DNA from 2 places in the Francisella frigiditurris genome. Region 2 is predicted to be linked to the other one. Evidence: riboswitches for the same ligand, from Rfam matches in the RefSeq annotation. Region 2 holds a riboswitch; the other holds the start of a gene.

Region 1 (7,955 bases), 360 kb from region 2:
AAATAAATTTAGATACTAAGATTATACTCTTTTTAGAGATTAATTAGAAATAGATTAAACATATGCAAATACAGTAACTTCTATATTATGATTTTTTATTTTGAAATTTGATAATTTATGTTGATATTCTTCTAATAATTTTTCATCTTTTAGAAATAAATAAATTTCTATATGACTTTCTAAATAGTATAGAAACATTTTCTTTTCTAAAAGAAGATCTATATTTAAGTAGGTTGATGAACAATAATGTTTTAATTGTTCAATTATTTCTTTTCTAGAAGGTTCAGCCTTATCTAATTTTACAAACACATCGTAATGATCTGTAACATCAACATGAACAGTTATATCTTTTATATTTTCAATATTATAATAAATATTACTTCTAACTTTTTCAGCAATATAATGACCTTCTGAAGCAGTTATATATTTATCAACCAGAATATGAACATCTATTATAATTTTACCAGCCATTTTTCTTGATCTTAGGCAATGAAAATCAAGAACACCTTCAGTATCTCTAATTATTTTTTTTATAGACACTCTAGTTTCTTCATCAACACCTTCATCAATAAGTTCAGATACTGCTGAATATCCCCATTTAATACCCATTTTAACAACCATATAACAAACTACTAGAGCAGCTATAGCATCCATCCAGACAAAGCCTATAAATGCTCCAATAAGACCTATTAATACCACAACAGATGACCACATATCTGATCTACTATGCCATGCATTAGCTCTAAGTAAATCAGAATCAATTTCATTAGCGGCTTTCATTGTATATTGATAAATAAACTCATTTCCTAAAATTGAAAATATAGCTGCAAAAATTGTAAATTTATCTGGTGTACTATAGCTTCCTATAATAAGATTAGACAGTGAATGATAAACAATAGTAAAACCTACTGTTATTAAAATTGCAGATAATACTAAAGTTGCTAAAGTTTCAATTCTTTCATGACCATATGGGTGATTTTTATCTTCACCGATATTTGCATATTTAGCTGCAAAAAGAACCATAATATCACTAATCAAGTCTGAAAATGAGTGTACTCCATCTGCAAATAATGCTGGCGATCTTCCTATAGCTCCTATTAACATTTTAATCATAGCTAAAAGACAATTTATTATCATGCCAACTATAGTTACTTTTTTAGTTATTTGGTAACGATTAGACATCTTAAAATTTCCTATATTTATATTACCTATTTACTCATTACTAGTTTAAATAATAAAACATGAGCTAAAATTGAAAAAACTATAGTTCCTATCCACCATGCTAATACATTATCAAGCCCATGAATAGAAACATACATAGCTGCAAAAATAGATATTATAAACTGTATACTCGCCATAACTAATCCTGGATTCCAAGCTTTTAACTTAATTCCTTCATGAATATGAGTTAGGCAGTTCATAATACTAAAAATAATAATTAGTAATCCAAAACCAAGATTAATAAAGCTTAATACCCCAAAAATAGCAAAAGCTAACCAAACCATTATTATATTAATCCAAAAAATCTTCACATCTGTTAAGGTTTCTTTCCCATCAACAGATTTTAAAACTTTTTCATTCATAAAGGATTTAAAACCACCAGGAATATAGTGCTCTTCAGTTTGATGAAAAAAGTATAATGGTATATTTATTAATGCCCAGAAGTGAGGATCTATAACAGAAAAGTTTAAAAATAATAAAAAAAGTGAAATTATTCCTAACCATGGAGCAGCTTTTGCCCAATTTTGATTTTTAGCTAAAAAATATATCATTTATAAGTTTATTTTTTAATTATAACTTTTTGATTCTAGCATAATTTATGCTAATAGAACTTTATAATTTCCTTTTTTATAGTATAAATATTGAAAAATTTGAATATTAATTAAACAAAATAAAAACAAGCTACCAATTATAGTTGGTATAGGCCAATTTAAAGTTAGGCCACTTACTATATCGCAACTACAGGTAATAATAGATAAATATAAATAAATGATACTAAATCCTGCTGCTTGCTTTGTTCTAAAGTTTTTCCAAATTTGAGGAAACCAATATATGTTATAAATAATATTACTTATCGAACCAAATATTAATAAGTTTTTCTCTGTAAAAGAATTATTAAGAGCAAAATAAATAGCAATTAATAAAAAAGAAAATATAAAAAAACTATGTAAAAAAATTTTATTTGATAATTTATCATTTAGAATTTGAAGTTGCTGAATTGTTAAAAATGTTAATAGAACTACACTTACTGTTATATATTGCCATGGCATATTAAAGCCAATAGCATATATCAAATCTAGAGAGTTAGCTATTATCATCAAACTATGAGTCCATAAGCTTATCTCTCTAGTGGTATGCTTAAGTTGATTATGTATAGTCTGTGGTAAAAAAAGAACTAAATAAAGTATAAATGATATATTTAAAGTGATATTCCCTATTGTTTCCATAAGAGGTCCTACTATTTATTAAAGTTTATAAATAATAGAAAGTTTTGAATGATAGATTTAAAATCAAACAAACTCCCTACGCTAATATTAATTAGATCAGGTACAAAGGGTCTAGTTCTAAAACTATCTCAGCTAAAGCTCCCCCGCTGTCTTCTATATAGAATATTATAGATTAATATATTAATCTTCAATTCTTAATTGATATATTAAGGCATCACTAGTTTTACCATTAGGATACTTATAGTAGTTTTTTCTCATAGAAATATTTTTAAAATGAAGTTTCTCATATAATTTAATAGCAAATAAATTTGTTAAATCAACTTCTAAAAATATAGATTTAATATCTTTTTTAGTCAAAGATCTTATATTATCTTCTAAGAAATAATAAGCTAATCCTTTATTTCTAAAATCTTTTCTTAAAGTTATATATAAAAGTTCAGCTTCATCTAAAGCAAGCAAATAAAAAGATATTCCTATTAATTCTTCATTATTAAATAATCCAAAAGCTATATTATTTTTTTTTTTAAAAGTTTCAAATATCTGTTTATCTGACCAAGAAAAATCATAATTAGACTCTCTAATTAAATTAAGAGTATCCTCATAATAAATTTCACTTAGAGATAAAGTCTGAAGATTCATAAAGTTTACTAAAAATATACTTTTTATTTATAGATGAATTAATATTTGAAAAATCTTTTAATATATCTTTATCATATATATTTATAGAATTTTCTAATGTGTTTTGAGTTGAGTCACAGTTATGGTGATAGATATTTATTTTTGAATTAAAAAATAAACTAAATGAAACAGATTTAAAAAAACCTAAATGATTTTTATTAGATATAAAAAAATTAATGTTTTTATCAGACTCTGTATTATTAGAGAATAATAAGTTCAATTCATCAGATTCAATATCTGTTTTCTTAGGGGACTGTTGTTCTTCAAGAGGCTTAAAATTAGGCTTTAACTCCCAAAGAGTTAGTCCTAGAATTTCACTGAACTCTTTATCAAAAGACATTTATATTACCTTTTAAATTTTTCTAATAAACTTTTAGGATATTTAAAAGCAGAAAGTTTTACAGATTTTCTTAATTTATTAACCTCATCAGGCTCTAATTCTAAAGTCTTTCCTCTAGATAAAAACTTAGGTAACACAATATCACCAAATCTAACTCTTGTAAGTCTACTTACAGTAACGCCTACAGCATCAAACATTCTTCTTACTTCTCTATTTCTACCTTCAGATAAGGTCACATAATACCAAATATTAGCACCTTCTCCCCCAGAAAATCTTATACTATTAAATTTAGCTAAACCATCATCTAGCATGATACCAGCTCTTAATTTATTCAAGTTTTCTTGAGAAAGTTGCTCTCCAAAAACTCTTACTGCATATTCTCTCTCAATTTCATAAGATGGATGCATTAATCTATTTGCTAAGTCTCCATCAGTAGTAAAAAGTAAAAGACCTGTAGTACTAATATCTAATCTTCCTATCATAATCCAGTTAGATTTAGAAAGTTTAGGCAATGAATCAAAAACTGTTTTTCTATCTTTTTCATCATTTCGCGTGCAAACTTCGCCTTCTCTTTTATGGTATAAAACAACCCTAGGTCGTGTCATAGGTGTTCCATAAAGATGTAAAGCTTTACCATCAAAACTTATCTTATCATTATCAGAAGCTTTATCTCCTAGAGAAGCAACTTTACCATTAACTCGAACTCGCCCTTCTGCTATATATTCTTCTACTTTTCTTCTAGAGCCAAGTCCATATTTAGCTAATATTTTTTGTAGGCGCTCTTCATTATTTTTATTTATATCTTTTATCACTTATAACTCCATATCTGCAGATGATGGTAAATAGAAATCTATCATATTATCATCATCATTATCATCTTTAGATGAAATAATTAATCTAACTGTTGCAGCTTCATTTTTATTATTCATTATTTCTGCTAATTTAAGTCTTAATTGTAAGACTCTAAGATTAATAAAAAATTCTTTATTATTTTTCATCGCATATAAAATTTTATATGCATTTTTATAATCTTTTTCGTCATAATACATTTCTGCTAATCTTAATTTAGCAATACCATAATCCTGATTAAATTTAGTTGCTCTAATCATTTTCTCAATAGCATCCTGTTTTTTACCTTCTTTATTTAAACATTCTGCATATAAATATAATGTTTGAGCCATATTATTATTTGTTCGAAGTGTTAGAGATTCTTCAAATAATTTTATTGCTTTAGAATATTCATCTTTTGAAACACATAAAAATTGAGCATAAAAGTTTATTGCTTCATAATTATTTCTATGGTCGCTTAGAGCTTCTTTATATTTATCTTCGGCTCTAGAATTTGAACCTATTGCTTGATAATAAAATCCTGCAGCATAGTCTACTATAGCTAAATCATACCCATGTTCTTTAGCTAAGTCTTGAGCTTTAATTAATTTAGCCTTTGCTCTATCTAATAGACTATTGCTTGTGTAAATAATAGCTAATTCAGCATTTATTTTAGTAGCTTCTTTATAATTAAGATTATCTCTTAGACTCCCTTTATTTAAAGTAAATGAGGCCTGGTTTTGACTTTGATTTGAACTTTTAGATTGTCCATTAGAGTTTGTATTTGCTTTTGTATCAGCTGCATAAGAACAAATAAAAAATGTAGATAAAAAGATTATTAGTAAAACTAATTTATATCTCATTATTTTCTCCTAATTTTTTCAAATATCTTTCTTTTCTATTAGTTTTATCCATCACATTACCAGCAAGTTGACCACATGCTGCATCAATATCATCGCCTCTTGTTTTTCGAATAGTTGTTACAAATCCTTCTTTTTGTAAAAACTCTTTAAATTTATGAATTCTATTATTACTAGGTCTTTTATAAATAGTGCCTGGATATGGGTTAAAAGGGATAAGGTTTATTTTACTAGGAACTTCTTTAGCTCGCAGTAAATTTGCTAGCTTATCAGCAGTATCAAGATCATCATTTATACCTTCCATCAAAGTATATTCAAAAGTAATATGCTTATGTGGACCTTTCTCTGCATACAGCTTACAAGCTTCTAGAAGAGCTTCTATATTATATTTCTTATTTATAGGTACTATTTCATTTCTAAGCTCATCAGTTGGAGCATGTAATGAAACAGCCAAAGAAACACCAGATTGCTCTAATAAATCATATATTCTAGGAACAACTCCTGAGGTACTTAAAGTTACTTTTCTCCTAGATAATCCATAGGCTAGATCATCCATCATAATATCCATCGCTGGAACGACATTATCAAAATTCATTAATGGTTCACCCATACCCATCATTACAATATTTGTAACTGTAAAATCATGTTCCCCATTATTTTTTGATAAAGTTCTAGCGGCTATCCAAAGTTGAGCAATTACTTCTGCAGATGTCAAATTTCTATAAAAACCTTGTTTTGCAGTAGAACAAAAGCTGCAGTTTAATGTACATCCAACTTGTGAAGAAACACATAAAGTTCCTCTTCCTTCTTCCGGTATAAAAACTGTTTCAACAGCACTTCCACCAATATCAATAAGCCACTTGTGAGTACCATCTTTAGAGGCTTTACTAAATAAAACTTCAGGAACTATAATTTCTGAAACTTCTTTTAATTTTTCTCTTAAATTTTTTCCAAGATCTGTCATGGAATTTAGATCTATGACACCTTTTTTGTGTATCCATTTAAAGACTTGTCTGGCATGAAATTTTTTTTCGTTAATCGATAAAAAAAAGTCTTCAATTTGTTGTTGATTTAAACCAAGTAAATTTATTTTATTTTGTGACATATATTCACCTTACTCATTGTAACCCATATCTCCAGGAACAATATAATCATTTTCATTAGTTAAATTTGCAAATCTTGCATATTGACCATCAAACCTAACATGTACAGTTCCTATAGGTCCATTTCTTTGCTTACCTATTATAATTTCACCAAGATTTTTAACTTCTTCTTTTTCTTTATTATAAACTTCATCGCGGTATATAAACATAATTACATCAGCGTCTTGTTCAATAGCTCCTGATTCTCTTAAGTCTGACATCATAGGTCTTTTATCTTTTCTATCATCAACAGCTCTATTAAGTTGTGATAACGCAATTACAGGAACATTTAATTCTTTAGCTAATGCTTTTAATGATCTAGAGATTTCTGAAACTTCTAAAGTTCTATTGCTTTCATAACCAGGAATTTTCATTAGTTGAAGATAATCAATTAGAATAAGAGATAATCCTCCATGTTCATTATAAAGTCTTCTAGCTCTTGAGCGCATTTCAGCAGGCGTCAAAGTAGATGTATCATCTATATATAGGTTCATCTCACTAAGCATTTTCATAGAAGATGTAATTTTTATCCAATGTGAATCATTTAAGCGATTACATTCTCTTAAAAGGTTCATTTCAACTCTAGACATAGATGCTAAAATTCTTGTTACAATATCTTCAGAAGGCATTTCTAAGCTAAAAACTAACACAGGTTTATCTGAACTTTTAGCAACATTTTCAGCAATATTAATTCCTAAGACTGTTTTACCCATTGATGGTCTACCAGCAATAACACATAAATTAGCTTTTTGTAACCCTGAGGTTTTCTCATCTAAATCAATAAAACCAGTAGAAACACCAGTAAGACCAGTACCTGAATCTACTATCGCACTCATTCTATCTACAAGTCTAGGTATAACTTCTTTAACTGAAGTAGGTCCCTTAGATGTAATATCTCTTTCTTTTGATACATCTAAAATTCGACTTTCTGCATAATCAATAACTTCATCAGGGTTTTTCGAATCTGCAGAATAAATTTTCTGAATAATATCATTAACGCTATTTTGTAAGCTTCTTAATTTAGCTTTATCTTTAATAATATCTGCATACGCTCTTATATTAGATATTGAAGGAGTATTAGCAATTAAATCAATAATATAGGATTCACCACCAGCATTATTCAATTCACCTTCTGTAGCTAAATATTCACTTAAAATAACAATATCAAAAGGAGTATTTTGCTCATTTAATTCACATATTTTTTTATAAATAAGTTTATGTCTATTATCAAAAAAATCATCAATTAATAGTGTATCCACTATATGCTCAATATTCTGATTGTATAAAAGAATATTTCCAAGAACTGCTCTTTCAGCATCTAAAGAATAAGTTGTTTCAGCCACTTTAAACTGATTATTAACAGACATTTTATGAAAACCTTTATTTATAATACAAAAAAACCATGCTAACACATGGTTTTAATTGTTTAGATTCTATGTGTTAGTTTTATTATTATAAACTACTCAGCAGCAGCTACAACATTAACCTTAACAACAACATCTAAGTCTGTATATAAATGAATAGATAACTCATATTCACCTATACTCCTAATAACACCTTCTGGCATACGAACATGGCTTTTTTCTATTTCATGTCCACTTGCAGCAGCAATAGCATCAGCAACTTCTTTCGTACCTACTGATCCAAAAAGTTTACCACC
Region 2 (7,955 bases):
GAAAAATTCGTGGATTATTTCTTCTTCTGCAGTAAATGCAGCCATAGAGTGGTTAAGATAAATTTTTACGTATTCTAGAGGAGATTTTGCTGCAATTATTGCATAGGCTCTAGCAAAATCTTGTAAGTATAAAATATCTTGTTCAATATAGTAGGCAAACTTTTCTATATTGAGAGTGCCTTTAGAAAGTTCTTTATTAAAAGGATGGTTATGTATAGCTTCAATAATATCTTCACAATGCTTCCATGCTTTATCTGATAATTTAGTCATTTAATTTTCCTTAGTTAGTTTCTTTATTCCATAAGCTATAGAAATGATGTACAGGTCCATTGCCTTTGCCGATATTTATATCTTTTGAGGCTAAAAGAGCTCCCTGCAAATATTTTTTTGCAGCGTCACAGGCATCTAAATATGAATAACCTTTCGCTAAAAAGCTTGTAATAGCAGCTGAAAGGGTACACCCTGTTCCATGAGTGTTTTTGGAATCGATACGTTCAGAGGTGAAAATATGCTTTTCTCCTTTATTATTCATAAATAAATCTTTTGCAAAACCACCTTTTTCATGCCCACCTTTTACAAGCACGGCCTCACAGACAAATTTTAAGATTTCTTCTGCAAATTTTTCCTTAGACAGGTATTTCAAATTAGATAATTCTTCTGCTTCTGGGATATTTGGAGTAACTATATTTACAATAGGAAGTAGTTTATCTCTTAAAATATTTATAGCATCTTTTTGTAATAAGAGATCGCCACTTTTAGCTACCATTACAGGATCTAAAACTATAGGAATACCTTTGGCATTTTTTTCTAAAAAGTTAGTTACAAGATTTATTATTTCTGATGTGAATAACATTCCTATTTTTATAGCATCAGGTCGGATATCTTCAAAAATTGTTTCGAGTTGTTCCTCAATACATTTTAAAGAAATACCGTAACAATTTTTTACTCCACAAGTATTTTGGACAGGTAATGCAGTAAGAACAGTCATTCCATAACATCCAAGAGCAGAAAACGTTTTTAGGTCAGCTTGTAATCCAGCTCCTCCAGAGCCATCAAAACCAGCTATTGATAGACATTTATATTTCATAATTTTTCTCCAAAGTGAGTAAAGGGCGTTAGCTTGAGTTCTATAGGTTTATTTTGTTTATTAAATACAATTTCTTTAGAGGAAGTAATTTTACCTATAGACTTTAATTCATACTTGAAGGTGTTAAAAAAACTATTTGAGATTTCCTCAAATTTATTGCCTTTAACTGTAAAGAGAAGACTATAATCTTCTCCTCCAGATAAAGCTATTTGGGTAGGATCAAACTCTAAAAGCTTACATGCCTCTACAAATTGTTGATCAAGATTTAGTTTATCTAAATCAATTATGGCACCGACATCTGAAGATTCACAAAGTCTCTTGATATCAATATATAAACCATCAGAAATATCCATCATGCTGGTGATAGATTTATGTTTACTAAGCCATTGTCCTTCTTTTATTTTTGCATTAGGCTCTAAACAAAAATTTTTATAGTATGCGCCGATATCTAAGTTATTTTCTAAAGCAAACAACCCTAATCTAGCATAGCCTAAGAAACCAGCGACACAAAGGATATCATCATTTTGAGCAGAGTTTCGATATTTTATATTTTCAGGATTACAAGTCCCAATAGCAGTTATACTAATGCTAATTTTATCTGGAGATTTAGTCGTATCTCCACCAATCAATATTATGTTTTCTTCTATACAGAGCTTAAGTAAGTCTTCTAAAAATTCTTGAGCATATATAGAACTGTTATCAGGAATTGCTATACCACATAGTATGTATTTTGGTGTTGCTCCCATAGCAGCGAGATCACTTAAATTTACATGAAGGGCTTTGTGGGCAAGATTTTTAGCACTAAAGTAGCTAGTTCTAAAATGAATATCCTCTATAAGTAAATCTTTTGTTATTACATACTGTCCATTATCTAAACTAGGAAGAATTGCAGAATCATCTCCAATAAATCCATTTGAGTTTTTAGCTAGCTTCTTTACTATCTTATCCTCATTTAAATTCATATTATCTTCTCCATAAGTTTGAAGTTGCTAGCATGTAATTGATCCAAAAAAGATATTTTAAAAGAAGCAGGGTGTTTATTTTCTAAAGAAGTTAATTCTCCACAGAGCGTAAAGTATTGAGTAGCTAATTTTGTTGCTTCAAAAGAATCTTCAATGACACATCTAAAAGCAGCTATAACTGCTGTTAAAGAGCAACCCATACCAGTAACAAGAGGCATTAAGTTAGAACCAAAAGGTACTTCAATACTTGTTTCTCCATTCGTAATAAAATCTATTTCACCACTTATAGCTATAACTGATTTATAGGTATTAGCTAACTTTATAGCAGCTGGTTTTGCATCATTTATGGTATTAGCTGTTTCAACACCTTTTGAGAACAAGAGTGAATCAGTAAGGGATATAATTTCACTAGCATTACCTCGTATAATAGATGCATGGTTTGCTATTTTTTTAGCAGAAGTAGTTCTAATTTGAGTAGCTCCGGAACCAACAGGATCAAGAATTATTGGTTTCTTATATCTATCTGCAGAATTTATAGCTTGTGTAATTCTATTTAGAAAATTGTTGTCTAATGTCCCAATATTTATATATATGGCTGAAGATATAGATACTAGCTCATCAAGCTCCTCTTCATATTGACTCATGATAGGAGCAGCACCAACAGCTAATAAACTATTTGCAACAAAATCCATAGTTACAAAATTAGTAAGATTAAGCACTACAGGTTTTTTCTCTCTTAATGAGTAAAGAGCCTTTTGAATTTCTTTAAGCATATTTTCTTTCATCAACAATTCTCCTTAAGTTTTGGTAATTTTCTTTGCTGTTTTGATTATGAAAAGCTTCTATAGCAGCAATTCCATAAACTCCTGTTTGCAGAACATTTTTAGCATTTGTATTATTTATTCCGCCAATGGCAACAATTGGATGTTTTGAGATTTTGTAAGCTTCTTTTAAGTTGTTTATACCCCAGATGGTTTCAATATTCGGTTTATTTCTTGTGGGAAAAATACTACCAACACCTATATAATCGATAGGTAAGTTATTTGCGATTTTGATTTGTTCTAGGTTATTTGTACTTAGTCCTAGTATTTTGTTTGGACCCAGAAGTTCTCTAGCTTTTTGAATATTTCCATCTGACTGTCCTAGATGTAGCCCATAAGCATTTAACTTTAAACAAAGCTCTATATTATCGTTTACTATTAAAGGAATATTTAAAGCGTCTAGTAATTTCTTTAACTTCTGCCCAAATAGTAATAAATCATGACCGCTCAAAGTTTTTTCTCTAAGTTGAACAGAGGTTATACCAGAGGTTGCACAAATTTTTATCAATTCTAAGTAGTCACTAATTGGTTGATTTTGCTTATTTGTAACTAATATTAGTTTTAGAGCATCTTTCATGTATATCTTCCTTATTTTTAACAGAGGAAGAAAGTAAAAACATAAAAGATAAATTGATTAAAATACTTTTTAAGTTTACTTTCACACTCCCTCCGCAGGTATTAACCAGAGCAGGTTCAAAGGGTCAAGTCTCAGCCAACTAAAAGTCAGCACCCCTGGTGAACTTATTTCAAAATTGATTCTAGTAGAAATAGTTTACGTAGTCAAATAGATTTAATTAGATGTCTTCTTTCCAGATTTCTCTAAAAATCTTGATGATTTGATCATGTTTAAGAAGGAAATCATTATTATAAGTTTCTTTTGAATATCTCTGAGTATTCACGACTCTTTTGTCTTCGTTAAGCACTATTCTATTTCCAATGCTAAACATTATATCCATAATAGGTTTCAAAATCTTAGCGGTTAAAAAGTTACGATAATGTAATATATATATTTTTGTTTGATTTTCATTTATAGGAACAAAGTAAGCGCTAACTTTCATTTTCTTTGAAATATTAAGAAGCCAAGCATTTGGAAAAATATATTTAATCATTAATTCACCACTCTTTATGGCTTCAATATTTTTGTCTTTCTCTATAATTTTAATATCATCTGATATTTTATAGCCTTTACCAATAGTTCTTTTATGTACAGTGGCTAGATGTGTATAGTCAAGTTGGTTCTCTATGCAATGCCTTATATTATTATTCCAGATATCAGTTATCATCGCATATTTGCCATTAAATGAGTCAAAGAGTTCCTGGCAGAATTTAAATGCATAATCATTGTTTAAATCTTCATCAAAGATATTTATCCAGATCATATCCGCTATTATTTTTGTAGGATAAACGTTAGCTTTTAATTTGGGAATAGAACACTGCGTTTCAGGAGTATATTTGCAATTACCAACATCATTAAATTGAAACCCATGAAAAGGACATGTAATACAATTATCAATAACTTTACCTGAGCTTAGCTCAGCACCTCGATGTGGACAGTTATTATCCATAATGATTATTTTGTTATCATCATTTTTCCAAACTACAAGATTTAAGCCAAATCTTTCTAATTTTTGAGGTTTATTTTTAAACTCATTAATATGTGCTATAGCATACCAAGCTTTTGGAATTTTCATTATCCATTCTCCATATGGTGTGGATTAGAAATATAATCAAATTAAATTTTAATATACATCTCTATGAAGATATATTAAATAATTATACAATCATACTAAAAGCTTTTAAATCCAATAGAATATGAGTAGAAAAGAGTATCTTAGAAATACAAAAAGAATTGTTATAAAAATAGGCACTAGTACTTTGACTCATAGTAGTGGTTTATTGAATATTGATCGTATAGAAAAAATAGTTCGTCAATTATCTGATTTGCATAATCAAGGATATGAAGTTGTATTGGTTACCTCTGGAGCAGTTGGTGCTGGTATGGGTAAATTGAACCTTACAAACAAACCTAAAACTCTACCAGAAAAACAGGCAGTCGCAGCTGTGGGTCAAGTAGCTTTGACTCATTTATATCAAAAGCTTTTCTCTGAGTATGGTAAAAATATTGGTCAGCTGCTTTTAACAAAAGATGATATTGCAAATAGAGAAAGGTATTTAAATGCCAGGAACACATTTTTTGCTTTAATTAATAAAGGAGTTATACCAGTAGTTAATGAAAATGATGCTGTTGTTGTTGATGAGATAAAAGTAGGGGATAATGACACTTTGTCAGCTTTAGTGGCAAGTCTAGTAGAAGCTGATCTTTTAGTTATATTGTCAGATATAGATGGTTTATATACAGCTAATCCAAAAGTCGAGAGTTCAGCAAAGTTCTTAGATACAGTTCTACATATTTCTGCTGAAATAAAAGCTATGGCAGGAGGAGCAGGTTCAAAATTTGCTACAGGTGGTATGGCAACAAAATTAAAAGCTGGTGAGATAGCTACAAAGTCTGGGACTAATATGATTATAGCTTGTGGCGAGAATCCACAAAATTTGAGAAAGATTATAGATGGTGAAGATATCGGGACTCTTTTTCTAAAAGATAGTAAGCAGATTGCCGCTAAGAAACATTGGATAAGTTATAGCAGTAATAAAAAAGGAATACTGATAATAGATGATGGCGCAGTAGAGGCACTTTATAAATCTAAGAGTTTGCTACCTTGTGGAGTAGTAAAAGCAGAGGGTAGTTTTTCTAAAGGCTCTACAGTAGCTATATTTAATAAGTATGGTGAAGAAATAGCTACAGGGCTATCTAACTATTCATCAAAAGAGATTGAGCTTATTAAAGGTAATAAAAGCTATGATATTGTAAAAATACTAGGCTACTGTGACTATAATGAAATAGTTCATATTGATAACTTACATATTAAAGAGGCTTAGAAATGAGCAGTAATTATATTTTAGATCTTGGAGTAAAAGCTAAGGAAGCTTCAAAGCATCTAGCACAGTTAAATACTATAACTAAAAATAAAGTTTTATATGATCTAGAAAAAGCTTTACTAGAGAAGGCTAATTATATTAAAGAAGAAAATCAAAAAGACTTAACTGTAGCTAGTGAAAGAGGCTTATCAAAAGCCTTTTTAGATAGGTTAACTCTGACTGATACAAGAATAAAATCAATGGCTGATGGAGTTAGGCAAATAGCTGATTTTGCTGATCCAATAGGTAAAATTGAAAAAGGATTTAAACATCCTAAAGGTATGACAATATCTCAAGTTAGAGTACCATTAGGTGTTATTGCTATGATTTTTGAATCACGTCCTAATGTAACTATAGATGCTGGTGTATTAGCTTTAAAATCTGGTAATGCAATTATCCTAAGAGGTGGCTCTGACTCAATAAATACAAATAAAGCTTTGAAAAATATATTTGTTGACGTTTGTACTAAAAATGGATTACCTGAAGGCACTGTTCAACTAGTTGAAAATACAGATAGAGAGTTGGTTAAAGAGCTAGTTACTTTAGATAAATATGTTGATGTAATAATACCAAGAGGTGGAAAGGGTCTTAAAAAAGCTATTCAGAATGATGCAACAGTTCCAATGATTGAGACAGGAGCAGGAATTTGTCATACATATATAGATGAGTTTGCAGATTTAGACAAAGCATTAAAAATAGTTATTAATGCTAAAGTTCAAAGACCTGGTGTTTGTAATTCTTTAGAAACATTGCTTATTCATGAAGATATTTTAGATAAGTTTTTACCAGAATTAGAAAATGAACTTATAAAAAATAGTGTTGAAATAAGAGCTGATGATAAGAGCTTAGAATATTTGAAACAAGCTAAATTAGCGACTGTAGAAGATTGGGAGACTGAATATCTAGATCTTATTTTATCTATTAAGACAGTTTCTAATGTTAAAGAGGCTGTAGAGCATATTAATACTTATGGAAGTATGCATTCCGAAAGTATTATTACTGAAAGCTATACTAATACGGAAATATTTCTAAATGAAGTTGATGCAGCAGCTGTTTATGCAAATGTTTCTACTAGATTTACAGATGGTGGTGAATTTGGTTTTGGTGGAGAAATTGGTATTAGCACACAAAAGCTTCATGCAAGAGGACCTATGGGGATTAATGAGCTTACAACATTGAAATATGTTATTAGAGGTAATGGACAAATTAGAGAATAATATGAATTCTAATAATATGCCAGAATGGTATTTTACAACAAAGTTTGAAATACCTATCAAACCAGCTAAATATCCTGATAAATTTATGATCTTAACAGCATGGAATCCTTTAAATCAAAAGCTATCTAAAGAAGAAAATATATCTAGAAATAATGCTTTAAAAAAAGATTTGAAAGAAAGCTTCTCTTTTATATATGAAATAAATGGCTTTGATCCAGAATCTAAACATAAAGAAAATGGATTTATGGCAAACTGTTTTGATTTAGAAAAAGCTTGTGATTATGGACTAAAGTATCAACAAGATGCGATTTATTATGTCGTAGAGGATAAGTTATATGTTGTTCAATGTGCTTTAGATAAAAGAGAAATGATTAGTGTTGGTAAATTTCTTGATAGAGTTTTCTAATAATTTTTATAAAAAAATTTATACATTAATGAAAAAATAACTATAAGTATCACCCCAGAGAAAACTACTATTCTCTGATCTGGATCACATAACATCCCTAGTATGATTAGGCTATTAAATATAATGCTAGCATAAGGCAGTATTGGAAATCCAAAGGCTTTAAATTTAAGCTGTTTAATTTCTTCTTTTGATAAAGATTTTCTGAATTTGATATGGCACAAACTAATGACTAACCAGATTAAACATCCAACCATTCCGGATGATGATATTATGAGGATGAAAACTTTTTCAGCACCTATAAATCTACTAAGTAAACATATGCAAGAGATAATAGCTGTAAAAATTACGCCATAGTATGGAATATGGTGTTTATTAATTTTCTTAAATAATTTAGGTGCTTGGTTATCATTAGACATAGACCAAAGTAGTCTAGCACAAGCATAAAAAGCAGAATTAACCGCAGATAAACTAGCTGTTAGTATT

The links. A riboswitch is a leader RNA that binds a small molecule or an ion and turns the genes downstream of it on or off. The one in region 2 is predicted to bind thiamine pyrophosphate.
Region 1: another riboswitch for thiamine pyrophosphate. It lies ahead of KX01_RS06520 (PQ-loop repeat-containing protein); the one in region 2 lies ahead of thiE (thiamine phosphate synthase).

The regions. Positions count from the first base shown of each region.
Region 1 covers NZ_CP009654.1:1,307,053-1,315,007, forward strand. Annotated here, with positions in the region: gene KX01_RS06510 (cation diffusion facilitator family transporter) at 55-1,182, opposite strand; gene KX01_RS06515 (HXXEE domain-containing protein) at 1,209-1,772, opposite strand; gene KX01_RS06520 (PQ-loop repeat-containing protein) at 1,818-2,447, opposite strand; TPP riboswitch at 2,503-2,602, opposite strand; gene KX01_RS06525 (GNAT family N-acetyltransferase) at 2,628-3,086, opposite strand; gene KX01_RS06530 (hypothetical protein) at 3,058-3,465, opposite strand; gene rluB (23S rRNA pseudouridine(2605) synthase RluB) at 3,471-4,277, opposite strand; gene KX01_RS06540 (pilus assembly protein PilF) at 4,278-5,156, opposite strand; gene rlmN (23S rRNA (adenine(2503)-C(2))-methyltransferase RlmN) at 5,146-6,258, opposite strand; gene dnaB (replicative DNA helicase) at 6,268-7,662, opposite strand; gene rplI (50S ribosomal protein L9) at 7,755-7,955, opposite strand, start outside.
Region 2 covers NZ_CP009654.1:1,664,470-1,672,424, reverse strand. Annotated here, with positions in the region: partial or broken gene tenA (thiaminase II) at 1-270, opposite strand, end outside; gene thiD (bifunctional hydroxymethylpyrimidine kinase/phosphomethylpyrimidine kinase) at 281-1,087, opposite strand; gene thiL (thiamine-phosphate kinase) at 1,084-2,049, opposite strand; gene thiM (hydroxyethylthiazole kinase) at 2,046-2,834, opposite strand; gene thiE (thiamine phosphate synthase) at 2,815-3,447, opposite strand; TPP riboswitch at 3,517-3,614, opposite strand; gene KX01_RS08360 (Rieske 2Fe-2S domain-containing protein) at 3,665-4,564, opposite strand; gene proB (glutamate 5-kinase) at 4,683-5,810, shown strand; gene KX01_RS08350 (glutamate-5-semialdehyde dehydrogenase) at 5,813-7,066, shown strand; gene KX01_RS08345 (DUF3293 domain-containing protein) at 7,068-7,472, shown strand; gene KX01_RS08340 (amino acid permease) at 7,469-7,955, opposite strand, start outside.